Regions from separate parts of the Bacillus sp. AMCV2 genome, predicted to be linked through region 1. Evidence: predicted binding sites of a transcription regulator. Region 1 holds the regulator's gene; each other region holds the start of a gene.

Region 1 (3,210 bases):
CATTTCCTTTTCCATTGCTTTTAAGTGGTCAAAAACAGTCAGCAGCTCTTCTTTTATGGTAAGCTTAGAATCCAAGCCAGTATGCTGGGCGAGATATCCCATTGTAATATCTTTCGGTTTAATAATTTCGCCCTTTTCATACGAAAGCTGGCCTGCGATAATTTTAAGGAGCGTGGATTTTCCGGCGCCATTTCTTCCTACAATGGCGATGCGATCACGATTTCTGACTTCCAGCTTTATATTGTTTAAAATAGTATCAGCACCAAACGATTTGGACAGCTGATTAATTTGTAAGATCATCATATTATTTCACCTCTGCTATAATAAGTTAAGTGTAGCTTATGAACCAGAAGTCAGCAAACAATACATTGGCCATATAAGACATAGAGAAGAAAATAGTGTATGATCTGTTTAAGGAGCGTTTTAGTATGAATGGATTTTCTCATTTTAATGAACAGGGCAGAGCCCAGATGGTGGATATCAGCGAAAAATCTTCGACTGTCCGTACTGCGGCGGCTGTTTCAAGCGTACACATGAAGAATGAGGTGTACGAGAAAATACAGAGTCACGATATCGGCAAAGGAGATGTACTGGCTGTCGCACAGGTGGCAGGCATTATGGCCGCAAAGCAAACGTCGAATATCATTCCGATGTGCCATCCGCTTTCATTGAGCGGGGTAGATATATCGTTTGACTGGAAAATAAAAGAAGCAGAAGTTATACTTCATATAAAAGCACAGGTCAAAACGAAAGGGAGTACAGGTGTGGAAATGGAAGCGCTCACTTCTGCATCGGTGTGCGCTCTTACCGTTTACGATATGTGCAAGGCCCTTGATAAGGGGATGGTCATCGGCCCTACTTTCTTGCTGGAGAAGACAGGCGGGAAAAACGGTGACTTTAAAAGAGAACTATCCGAGTATAATTTGGAGGACCAAAAATGAATAAGGATCAATCAAAAATTCCGCAGGCGACGGCGAAACGGCTGCCGCTTTACTATCGCTTTTTAAAGAATCTGCATGCGTCTGGAAAACAGCGTGTATCATCCGCTGAACTCAGTGATGCCGTAAAGGTTGATTCTGCCACGATTCGGAGGGATTTTTCCTATTTTGGAGCTCTTGGCAAAAAAGGATACGGATATAATGTGGATTATTTGCTGTCTTTTTTCCGAAAAACGCTTGATCAGGACGAGATGACAGACGTCATCTTGATTGGTGTCGGGAACTTGGGAACGGCATTTCTTCACTATAATTTCACAAAAAATAATAACACAAAAATTTCTATGGCTTTTGATATAAATGAGAGTAAAATAGGAACTGAGGTAGGCGGCGTGCCCGTCTATAACCTTGATGACCTTGAACAACACGTAAAAGATGAATCAGTTGCCATTCTTACAGTGCCAGCAGTTGCCGCTCAATCCATTACAGACAGATTGGTCGCATTAGGAATCAAGGGAATCCTTAATTTTACGCCGGCCCGTTTGAATGTGCCGGAACACATTCGAATTCATCATATAGATTTAGCAGTTGAGCTTCAGTCACTGGTTTATTTTTTGAAGCATTACTCAGTTTTAGAGGAAATCGAATAGAGGGAAAGGAGGAGCCCAAATATGCCGATCGGTCCTGGAAGCCTTGCTGTTATCGCAATCGTTGCTCTGATTATCTTCGGTCCCAAAAAGCTGCCTGAATTGGGGAAAGCAGCGGGAGACACACTTCGTGAATTCAAAAACGCTACTAAAGGATTAACGAGTGATGAAGAGGAAAAAAAGAAAGAAGATCAGTAAGTTAGGATGACACGAATGAAAGTGAATCAAATGTCGCTGCTGGAGCATATTGCTGAGCTTCGAAAACGGTTGCTGATTGTAGCGCTGGCGTTTGTCGTTTTCTTTATTGCTGGATTTTTTTTAGCAAAGCCGATTATTGTGTATCTGCAAGAAACAGATGAAGCGAAGCAGCTTACGCTTAACGCGTTTAACCTGACAGACCCGCTTTATGTGTTTATGCAGTTTGCGTTTATCATCGGCATAGTCCTGACCTCGCCGGTTATTCTTTATCAGCTTTGGGCTTTTGTGAGCCCGGGTCTCTATGAGAAAGAGCGCAAAGTAACGCTCAGCTACATTCCGATCTCTATTTTGCTGTTTTTAGCGGGCTTATCTTTTTCATATTATATTTTATTTCCTTTTGTTGTTGATTTTATGAAGCGGATCTCTCAGGACTTGAATGTCAATCAGGTGATCGGAATTAATGAATATTTTCATTTTCTTCTGCAGCTGACGATTCCGTTTGGACTGCTGTTTCAAATGCCGGTCATCCTCATGTTTTTGACCAGGCTCGGAATTGTGACACCGATGTTCTTGGCGAAAATCAGAAAGTATGCGTATTTTACGCTGCTGGTGATCGCAGCCCTGATTACACCGCCTGAGCTTCTGTCCCATATGATGGTCACAGTCCCGCTTTTGATTTTATATGAAATCAGTATCCTTATATCGAAGGCCGCTTATCGGAAAGCACAGAAAAGCAGTGCAGCCGATCGGGACGTGTCTTCTGGGCAATAATAAAAAATCCATTTCTCATGCGAGAAATGGATTTTCTTTATTTTTGGTTCTTTTTGATTTTAAATGAAAAGGCGAACATCTTAAAAGAAATGCTGATGTTGTAAGCGGCGAACACCATCAGCAGGATGGAGTAAAATGACCACATGCTGCCTGGCGAGCTTGCGGCAAGATAAGTAAAGATGCACCCTACGGCAAAGTAGATCATTCCCCAAACTACCGGGTTTCTCATAAAAATAATCCTCCAATAATCAATTGCATTTGTGTGCTCAGCTGTTCAAGGTAATTCCGAACAGGCTCAAGCTGCATGATGACGACGAATGTATTCATCATTAAATGGGCGAAAATCGGCACCCATATCCGTTTTGTTCTCGCATATAAAAATGCAAATGTAAAGCCCATTGCTGTATATAGAAGGAGATGCTTCAAATCAGCGTGAACAATACCGAAGATAACCGAGCTGATCAGTCCTGCAAAAAAGAAATTCGTTTTTTCGTACAGCGCGCCGAAAATGATTTTTCTGAAGATGATTTCTTCTAATATAGGCCCGACGATGGAAGAAACGATAATCATGAGCGGGACTGCCTGAATGACATCCAGAATCGCTTGTGTATTTTCTGATTCTCTTCCGATGCCAAAAACATAATATTCAATAGAGCCTG
Region 2 (3,210 bases), 640 kb from region 1:
CCGCGTCTTTGCGTCCAAGGCTTGCAAGTGTACCAGAGTTTACTGGCTTGAATGTTTCAAGCGTTTTGCCTTCCAGGTAAGCGAATAGGTTGTAACCGATCAGCTCACCCATTTGCCATGCGATTTGTGCAGTTGGCGGGTATGGACGGCCGTCTGCACCGAAGTAAACTGCGCTGTCTCCAGCAACGAATACATCTTCATGAGATGTAGATTGCAGGAAGTCATTTACAGTCGCGCGTCCGCGGTTCACTTCTAGGCCTGATTCACCGACTAATGGGTTACCTTGTACGCCGCCAGTCCAAACAAATGTGTTGGCAACAACTTTAGATCCGTCTTTCAGATCAATTACGTTTCCTTCTACATTTGTAACAGGAAGACCTGTTAAGAACTCAACGCCGCGTTTTTCAAGGCTTGCAGTCGCACGCTCGATAAGATCATCCGGAAGAACAGGAAGGATCTTCGGACCTGCTTCAACAAGTTTTAATTTGATTTCTTTATGGTCTACGCCGTATTTTTTCGCAAGGTTCGGCATGATGTCAGCAAGCTCACCAACAAGCTCAACACCTGTTAAGCCGCCGCCGCCGATAAGGATTGTTGCATCTGCTTCGTTTTTCGTTTTAGAGTACTCGCGCACACGATCTTCAACATGCTGGAAGACTTTGTTCGCATCAGCAGCAGATTTCAATACCATGCTGTTTTCTTCAAGACCTGGGATGCCGAAGTAAGCCGTTACAGAACCAAGACCTACAACAAGCGCATCGTAAGTTAATGTAGAACCGTCAGCAAGCGCAACTTCTTTTTTATCAACAGAGAAAGAGCTTACTTCCGCAATTTTAAGATCAATGTCTTTGCCTTTGAAAAGTTTTTCTAATGGCATTGCAACCGCTTTTTCAGACACGTTGCCTGCAGCAAGGCGGTGTAATTCCGTAATGATTTGGTGAGTAGGGTATTTGTTTACCACTGTCACGCGTGCTTGTTCTTTTGTGTAATGTTTGCGAACTGTTAGAGCAGAAAGAACTCCGCCATAACCAGCGCCTAGAATGACAATATGTTTTGACATCGTATATCCTCCGTCCTTTATATCAATTTGAATCTGAGATTATTTTTGGTTTTCGCGTTCGTTCATGACTTCAAGGTAGCTGTTAGCAAAACGGAACAGCTTTTGAGCTTGAGGATCTTTCAGCATGCGAAGAAGGCCGAAAAGTCCAATTGTTTCGTTGCTTGCTTCCGCGCGGTCTTTTGCTTCAATCGCAGTCGCAGCTACTTCTTTCGCTGTTTCTTTTACAGGCTCGAGAATTTCAGTGATCGCACCGACTGTGTCGCTCTTTAACACTTCGTCAGTCGCTACAGACTGAGCGAAATCATAAGACTTCGTTAAAATATTCACTAACTCAGTCAGCTTCGGAAGCTGGTCAACTAAAACAGTCAATGATTCTTGAACTTCTGGCTTTAATAGCTGATCAATAAGATCTTGCTGGCTTTGGCTGACAGACGCATTTGTTTGATCGATTGTTTCTGGCATATCCAATTCTCCTTTACTATAAGCAGTTTGCTGATTTTTTTGGAAAGGGTAGTGCCTCTCCCTGTCTCACGCTTTTAAGGCATAAGAATAAGGATTGTGAATTCGTGCACAATCATTTACAAAAATAAATGTTTACTACCCAGTTTTTCATCTTGCCATATTCAGTATTATTTTTATCTAAAAATAAACAATTGAATAAGTCAAAATCCTTTACTCTCTCTGAAAATAGCAAACACAAAAAACTCCAATTCGATTACCTTCTATATGATAACACTTTTTGAACAAAATTTGAACGTGAATTGCTTCGATTATGAAATTAATTTATATGGAGCTCATGTCATATCGTTTCTGCGGCACTAGTTATTGACAATCCAGCAATTTCTCCCCTTCACTTTACCCATATTTCCAATAGAGGCTCTCTTTTTCCTGTGATCGGATCATTCGCCGGCAACGCCGCCTGCTTAATCTGTTTGAGCGCTTCCTCCCGCTCATTCGGTTTCCCCGTCTTCATATCATACTGAACGCCACCGGGATAGGCGCCAAGGACAGTAAAATCGGGACTTGAGCTGAGCTTTTTATGTCCGACTCCGGCTGGAATCACGACTGCGTCGCCTGATTTGAAAGGGATGGCAGCCCCTTTTTCTCCCCCAAACTGAATCACAGCCTCTCCCCTAAGGGCAATCAGGACTTCATGCGTATTGCTGTGATAATGATGGTATGGAAAAACACTCCCTGACCAGCTGTTTGACCAGCCATGCCGGATGACGATCCGCTCTGCCAGTCCGGTGTCCTTAAGCGCGTTTTGATACACCACGAGCGGAAAATCAGGGTGATTCGGAATCCTGCCGTCATCCGGAAAGAAGTATGTCTGTGTCTCTTTTTCCATCAATTACACCTCCCTTTTTTGTCTTCCACACATAGCGGTTCGCAAAACATGATGTTTTTCTCATGATTCCATTGATCTGCATGATACCGAATAGTATAGTATAAAAAAATAATGCCAGAATGAGGGATATCATGAAAGCTATCGTTATCGGAATATTGGCTTCACTCTTTTTCGCCGTTACCTTTATATTAAACAGAGCGATGGAGTTATCAGGAGGCAGCTGGCTTTGGAGCTCTTCGCTGCGCTTTATTTTTATGGTGCCATTTTTATGTTTGATTGTCATCATGAGAGGGACATTCACGCCTCTCTTACTAGAGATGAGGAAAAAGCCGTTTTATTGGATCAAATGGAGCTTCGTCGGCTTCGTGCTTTTTTACGCGCCGATTACATTTGCGGCTGCATACGGTCCGGGGTGGCTCATAGCCGGAACCTGGCAAATTACAATTGTAGCCGGGGTGCTCTTATCTCCTTTGTTTTATGTCAAACAAGATATGCCGGGCGGTCCGCAGCTCGTTCGCCAAAAGATTCCCCTGGTTTCACTTGGCACTTCCATGATCATCCTGATTGGAGCGGCTCTGATTCAGCTTCAGCATGCAGAATCGCTTTCTGGGAGGATGCTGCTTTTCAGTGTGCTGCCGGTTGTCATTGCGGCTTTTGCCTATCCGTTAGGAAACAGGAGAATGCTCGAAGAATACGGAGGCAGGCTTGATACATTTCAGCGCGTGCTTGGAATGACATTGGCAAGCCTTCCATTCTGGCTTATATTAGCAGCTTACGGCTGGTGGTCAGATGGCCTTCCAAC
Region 3 (3,210 bases), 340 kb from region 1:
CCGGATGATGGGAGTTACGGCAGTCAATTTTGGCCGAATATCACAAATACATCTGCAGAGTTCCAATACGGAGAAATCCTGCAGGATAGTGCCTCAAGAGATGCTGCCTATGCGAATTATATGAATGTGACAGCGTCTAACTATGGGCATTCCATAAGGTCCGCTTTAAAGAATCGTAATCTGGGCGTGTCGAATATCTCCCACTATGCATCAGATGTGTCTGCGGACAAGCTAGTGACATGGGTAGAGTCGCATGATACGTATGCCAATGATGATGAAGAGTCGACATGGATGAGCGATGATGATATCCGTTTAGGCTGGGCGGTGATAGCTTCTCGTTCAGGCAGTACGCCTCTTTTCTTTTCTAGACCTGAGGGAGGCGGAAATGGTGTGAGATTCCCGGGGAAAAGCCAAATAGGCGATCGCGGGAGTGCTTTATTTGAAGATCAGGCTATCACTGCGGTCAATAGATTTCACAATGTGATGGCTGGACAGCCTGAGGAACTCTCGAACCCGAATGGAAACAACCAGATATTTATGAATCAGCGCGGCTCACATGGCGTTGTGCTGGCAAATACAGGTTCTTCCTCTGTTTCTATCAATACGCCAACAAAATTGCCTAATGGCAGGTATGATAATAAAGCTGGGGCGGGTTCATTTCAAGTGAACGATGGTAAACTGACAGGCACGATCAATGCCAGATCTGTGGCTGTGCTTTATCCTGATGATATTGCAAAAGCGCCTCATGTTTTCCTTGAGAATTACAAAACAGGTGTAACACATTCTTTCAATGATCAACTGACGATTACCTTGCGTGCAGATGCGAATACAACAAAAGCCGTTTATCAAATCAATAATGGACCAGAGACAGCGTTTAAGGATGGAGATCAATTCACAATCGGAAAAGGAGATCCATTTGGCAAAACATACACCATCATATTAAAAGGAACGAACAGTGATGGGGTAACGAAGACCGAGGAATACAGCTTTGTTAAAAGAGATCCAGCTTCGGCCAAAACCATCGGCTATCAAAATCCGAATCATTGGAGCCAAGTAAATGCTTATATCTATAAACATGATGGGGGCCGGGCAATTGAATTGACCGGATCTTGGCCTGGAAAACCAATGACTAAAAATGCAGATGGAATTTACACGCTGACGCTGCCCGCGGACACGGATACAACCAACGCCAAAGTGATTTTTAATAATGGCAGCGCCCAAGTGCCCGGTCAGAATCAGCCTGGCTTTGATTATGTGCAAAATGGTTTATATAATGACTCGGGCTTAAGCGGTTCTCTTCCTCATTGAGGGCAATGCTAGACGGGACTTACCGAAAGAAACCATCAATGATGGTTTCTTTTTTGTTCATAAATCAGACAAAACTTTTCTCTTGCAAAAGTTTGTGAAATGTTGCACAATATAAATGTGAAATACTTCACAAACAAAAGACATCAAAGAGAAACATACCCTGGAAGGATGATTAATGATGAACAAACAAGTAAATAAAGTAGCTTTAATCGGAGCGGGTTTTGTTGGAAGCAGTTATGCATTTGCGTTAATTAACCAAGGGATCACAGATGAGCTTGTGGTCATTGATGTAAATAAAGAAAAAGCAATGGGCGATGTGATGGATTTAAACCACGGAAAGGCGTTTGCGCCACAACCGGTCAAAACATCTTACGGAACATATGAAGACTGCAAGGATGCTGATATTGTCTGCATTTGCGCCGGAGCAAACCAAAAACCTGGTGAGACACGCCTTGAATTAGTAGAAAAGAACTTGAAGATTTTCAAAGGCATCGTCAGTGAAGTCATGGCGAGCGGATTTGACGGCATTTTCTTAATCGCGACAAATCCGGTTGATATCCTGACTTACGCTACATGGAAATTCAGCGGCCTGCCAAAAGAGCGGGTGATCGGAAGTGGCACAACACTTGATTCTGCGAGATTCCGTTTCATGCTGAGCGAATACTTTGGCGCAGCGCCTCAAAACGTGCACGCGCATATTATCGGAGAGCACGGCGACACAGAGCTTCCTGTTTGGAGCCGCGCGAATGTCGGCGGTGTGCCGGTCAGTGAACTCGTTGAGAAAAACGATGCGTACAAACAAGAGGAGCTGGACCAAATTGTAGATGATGTGAAAAACGCAGCTTACCATATCATTGAGAAAAAAGGCGCGACTTATTATGGAGTTGCGATGAGTCTTGCTCGCATTACAAAAGCCATTCTTCATAATGAAAACAGCATATTAACTGTCAGCACATATGTGGACGGGCAATACGGTGCAGATGACGTGTACATCGGTGTGCCGGCTGTCGTGAACCGCGGAGGGATCGCAGGTATCACTGAGCTGAACTTAAATGAGAAAGAAAAAGAACAGTTTCTTCACAGCGCCGGTGTCCTTAAAAACATTTTAAAACCTCATTTTGCAGAACAAAAAGTCAACTAACCGCAACTTTAGAGTAAAGGGCTGATTGTCAATGTGGGAGCAGTTGTATGATCCGTTTGGAAACGAGTATGTGAGCGCACTTGTGGCGCTCACTCCGATTCTCTTTTTTCTTTTGGCTTTAACTGTTTTGAAAATGAAAGGCATTCTTGCGGCATTTCTTACCCTAGCCGTCAGTTTCTTCGTCTCCGTTTTGGCATTTCATATGCCGGTTGAAAAAGCGATTTCTTCTGTTTTGTTAGGAATCGGGAGCGGGCTGTGGCCCATTGGCTACATCGTCCTGATGGCGGTGTGGCTTTATAAAATCGCAGTGAAAACCGGGAAATTTACCATTATTCGGTCCAGCATTGCCGGCATTTCGCCTGATTCACGATTACAGCTATTATTAATTGGTTTTTGTTTTAACGCGTTTTTAGAAGGCGCGGCCGGTTTTGGTGTTCCGATTGCGATTAGTGCGGCGCTGCTCGTCGAACTTGGTTTTAAACCGTTAAAAGCGGCGGCGCTCTGCTTGATTGCAAACGCCGCCTCCGGAGCCTTTGGGGCGATCGGGATTCCTGTCATCACAGGGGCGCAGATTGGTGATTTGTCTGCTCTTGAGCTGTCACGGACATTAATGTGGACACTGCCGATGATCTCATTTTTAATACCATTCCTGCTTGTATTCTTATTAGACCGAATGAAAGGAATCAAACAGACATGGCCCGCTCTTCTGGTTGTGAGCGGTGGGTATACAGCGGTTCAGACACTGACAATGGCGGTGCTCG
Region 4 (3,210 bases), 3.1 Mb from region 1:
GGCGGATGGCTGTGAATGAGGAAGAAAAGCAGAAAGCGAAAGCCGCCGCGCTTTATAAAAGAAGATGTTTGCAAGCCTTCAAGGAATCGCCAAAGCAGGAGAGAGCGGGCCCGCATCTTTACATGGCGGTCAAAAGGAGGTAAAATCCCAGTCAAAAGCAAATTGGCGGGAGAGATAACCTCTTGAAAATCTATAAAGTATTAAACAACAATGCGGCTTTAATAAAAGAGGATGATCAGGAAAAAATCGTGATGGGGCCGGGAATCGCTTTTCAAAAAAAGAAAAATGATCTCATCCCTATGAATAAAGTGGAAAAAATCTTTGTCGTGCGCGACGAGAATGAAAAGTTCAAACAAATCCTGCAAACACTGCCGGAGGAGCATATAGAAATAGCTGAGGATATCATCAGCTATGCGGAAGGAGAGCTCGCGGCGCCGCTGAGCGATCACATTCATATCGCGCTTTCCGACCATTTGTCCTTTGCGATCGAAAGGATTCAAAATGGGCTGCTTGTGCAGAATAAATTGCTGCATGAGATAAAGGCGCTCTATAAAAAAGAATACGAGATCGGCCTGTGGGCGATCGGACATGTAAAAGAGACATTGGGCGTGTCTCTGCCTGAAGATGAAGCGGGTTATATTGCCCTTCACATCCATACGGCGAAGATGGATGCGGAGAGCATGTATTCGGCGCTGAAGCATACGACCATGATCAAAGAAATGATAGAGAAAATAGAACAATACTTTAATCGAAAGGTGGATGAAAACAGCATTTCCTATCAACGCCTTGTCACGCATTTGCGATACGCGGTCAGCCGGTTGGAATCAAATGAAGCGCTCCATCGTATGGACGAGGAGATGCTTTATTTCATCCAAAAAAAGTATTCATTCGCCTATCAATGTGCGCTGGAGCTGGCGGAGTTTTTGAAAAATGAATATCAATTACATTTGCCGGAATCCGAGGCCGGCTATATCACGCTGCATGTCCAGCGTCTTCAAGATCTCTCGGAATAACCGCCTTGACTTGCAGGGAGTGATCTCTGGAAGTTTTTTTATTGATCAGGATTCAGTGTGTAGTACATCCAGCCCATCATGACTATTCCCGCGGTCAGATTGCCGAGCGTAACGGGAATTAAGTTTCTGACTGCTCCCATCAGTGTCACTGTATCAGGGTGCTCAATCAAAAGCGAGATGGCGAATGTGCACATATTGGCAATGCTGTGTTCAAAGCCGGAAATAAAGAAGCAGAAAACGAATAGCATCATGGTAAACAGCTTTGCTCCTTCTCCTTTGAGAGACATTGGAATGAAAAAGGCGAGGCACACAAGCCAATTGCACAGCATTCCTCTGAAAAACAATTCGGAAGCCGGCGGTTCCATTTTGTGCTCTGCCAAATGAATCAAAAAGGAATGAACAGAAGGCTCCTCAAAAAGTCCCGTCGCGCTGATCAGGATGGCAAACAGAATGGCGCCGATTAAATTGCCGGCATAGCTTGACATCCACAAGTACAGGGTGCCGCGCCAGCTGAGTTTTTTCCGAAGCGCGGTATAGGTGAAATAAAAGGTGTTGCCGGTAAATAAATCTCCGCCTCCGTAAGCAATCATCAGAATAGCGGCCCCGAAAGTGACAGCAGCTGCCGGAAAGGCAAACGGAGAATCAGCCATAAAGAAATAGCTGCCTGTTTTGCTTGCGGCTGTAATGCCAAAACCAATAAACATACTGGCTAAAATGGACCGAAGCACATAACGGATTTTGCTTGAAGCGAATATGTTTTGTTTTTTCAAAGCATACTGTTCAACCTTTTGCAATGCTTGAGTTTCCATTGTCTTTTCCTGCTTTCTTTCATGATTGAGCATAGTATAGCACGATATTGTGAAGTATTTCACAATTAATTTTTACGAATTTTTGTCTACATGTTTTATCAAACTATTTAACTAAAAAAATAGTTGACGAAAACGCTGTCATGTTTTATGATGAAAGCGTATTCTTAATCTGAATAAGCGGGATTGTGACTGGTAAAGCAGGCAAGACCTAAAATTTGCGTAAATGAAAAAGGATCGCTGTGTCCTTTATTCGTTGGCGAATTTTAGGTCTTTTTTGTTTAAATAAAAGGGGGAGAAATAGATGGATTACAAAGAGACTGCAAAACGCCTCATTGAGCTTCTCGGAGGGAAAGAAAATATTATCAGCGCGGCTCATTGTGCAACAAGACTGCGTTTAGTGATGAAAGATGAATCAAAGATAGATCAAGCACAAGTAGAAGAGCTTGATGGCGTCAAAGGAGCTTTCAGCAGCTCTGGCCAGTACCAGATCATTTTTGGAACAGGCCTTGTGAATAAAGTATTCGATGCCTTTTCTAAAGAAGCTGATATCGAGCGTGAAGAACACGTAAATCATCAGAATGCGGCAAAAGAAAAGCTGAATCCCGCTGCGAGATTTGCGAAAACGCTTTCTAATATTTTTGTTCCAATCATCCCGGCTATTGTAGCCAGCGGCCTATTAATGGGATTGCTGGGTATGATCAATGCGTTTCATTGGATGAGCAAGGATTCTGCGCTTTTGCAGCTGCTTGATATGTTTTCAAGTGCAGCATTCATTTTCTTGCCGATTTTAATCGGGGTCAGCGCTTCAAAAGAGTTTGGCAGCAATCCATACTTGGGAGCGGTCATCGGGGGAATCATGATTCATCCGACTCTTTTAAATCCATGGGGATTGGCGGAAGCAACACCTGATTACATGCATCTTTTCGGATTTGATATCGCGCTTCTCGGCTACCAGGGAACTGTTATCCCTGTCCTGCTTGCGGTGTATGTGATGAGCAAGGTAGAGAAATGGACGAGAAAAGTGGTTCCACATGCGGTAGATTTGCTTGTTACACCATTTGTTACTGTAATTGTCACCGGGTTTGTTGCTTTTATCGCGATTGGCCCTCTGGGCAGAGCGCTTGGTTCCGGCATTACGGTTGCTTTAACTTATGTATATGACCATGCCGGTTTTGTTGCGGGTCTGATTTTCGGGGGCACGTATTCACTCATCGTGCTGACAGGTGTTCATCATAGCTTCCATGCGATTGAGGCGGGGCTTATTGCAGATATAGGCAAAAACTACTTGCTGCCGATCTGGTCAATGGCGAATGTCGCACAGGGCGGCGCCGGGCTTGCCGTCTTCTTTATGGCGAAAAAGGCAAAGACAAAAGAAATCGCACTTCCGG

What was found. Region 1 encodes Rex, which represses fermentation and respiration genes when NADH is low (regulators of the CRP and FNR family bind a similar motif). Its sites were predicted from a motif close to TTGTGAAATATTTCACAA; they were not measured.
Region 2: a site for Rex is predicted at 1,617-1,634, ahead of AC0OMA_RS06855 (helical membrane plugin domain-containing protein). Genes of this name have one in related genera too.
Region 3: a site for Rex is predicted at 1,424-1,441, ahead of AC0OMA_RS01795 (L-lactate dehydrogenase). Genes of this name have one in related genera too.
Region 4: a site for Rex is predicted at 1,870-1,887, ahead of AC0OMA_RS19440 (formate/nitrite transporter family protein). Genes of this name have one in related genera too.

The regions. Positions count from the first base shown of each region.
Region 1 covers NZ_JBVYIB010000002.1:656,198-659,407, forward strand. Annotated here, with positions in the region: gene AC0OMA_RS03510 (ABC-F family ATP-binding cassette domain-containing protein) at 1-303, opposite strand, end outside; gene moaC (cyclic pyranopterin monophosphate synthase MoaC) at 429-941, shown strand; gene AC0OMA_RS03520 (redox-sensing transcriptional repressor Rex) at 938-1,585, shown strand; gene tatAY (sec-independent protein translocase protein TatAY) at 1,607-1,780, shown strand; gene tatC (twin-arginine translocase subunit TatC) at 1,787-2,551, shown strand; gene AC0OMA_RS03535 (YdiK family protein) at 2,589-2,780, opposite strand; gene AC0OMA_RS03540 (CPBP family intramembrane glutamic endopeptidase) at 2,777-3,210, opposite strand, start outside.
Region 2 covers NZ_JBVYIB010000002.1:1,293,430-1,296,639, reverse strand. Annotated here, with positions in the region: gene AC0OMA_RS06860 (NAD(P)/FAD-dependent oxidoreductase) at 1-1,060, opposite strand, end outside; gene AC0OMA_RS06855 (helical membrane plugin domain-containing protein) at 1,100-1,522, opposite strand; gene AC0OMA_RS06850 (cupin domain-containing protein) at 1,911-2,408, opposite strand; gene AC0OMA_RS06845 (DMT family transporter) at 2,540-3,210, shown strand, end outside.
Region 3 covers NZ_JBVYIB010000002.1:320,231-323,440, forward strand. Annotated here, with positions in the region: gene amyE (alpha-amylase) at 1-1,308, shown strand, start outside; gene AC0OMA_RS01795 (L-lactate dehydrogenase) at 1,484-2,449, shown strand; gene AC0OMA_RS01800 (L-lactate permease) at 2,481-3,210, shown strand, end outside.
Region 4 covers NZ_JBVYIB010000002.1:3,766,384-3,769,593, reverse strand. Annotated here, with positions in the region: gene AC0OMA_RS19450 (hypothetical protein) at 1-143, shown strand, start outside; gene sacT (sac operon transcriptional antiterminator SacT) at 183-1,013, shown strand; gene AC0OMA_RS19440 (formate/nitrite transporter family protein) at 1,052-1,822, opposite strand; gene scrA (PTS system sucrose transporter subunit IIBC) at 2,124-3,210, shown strand, end outside.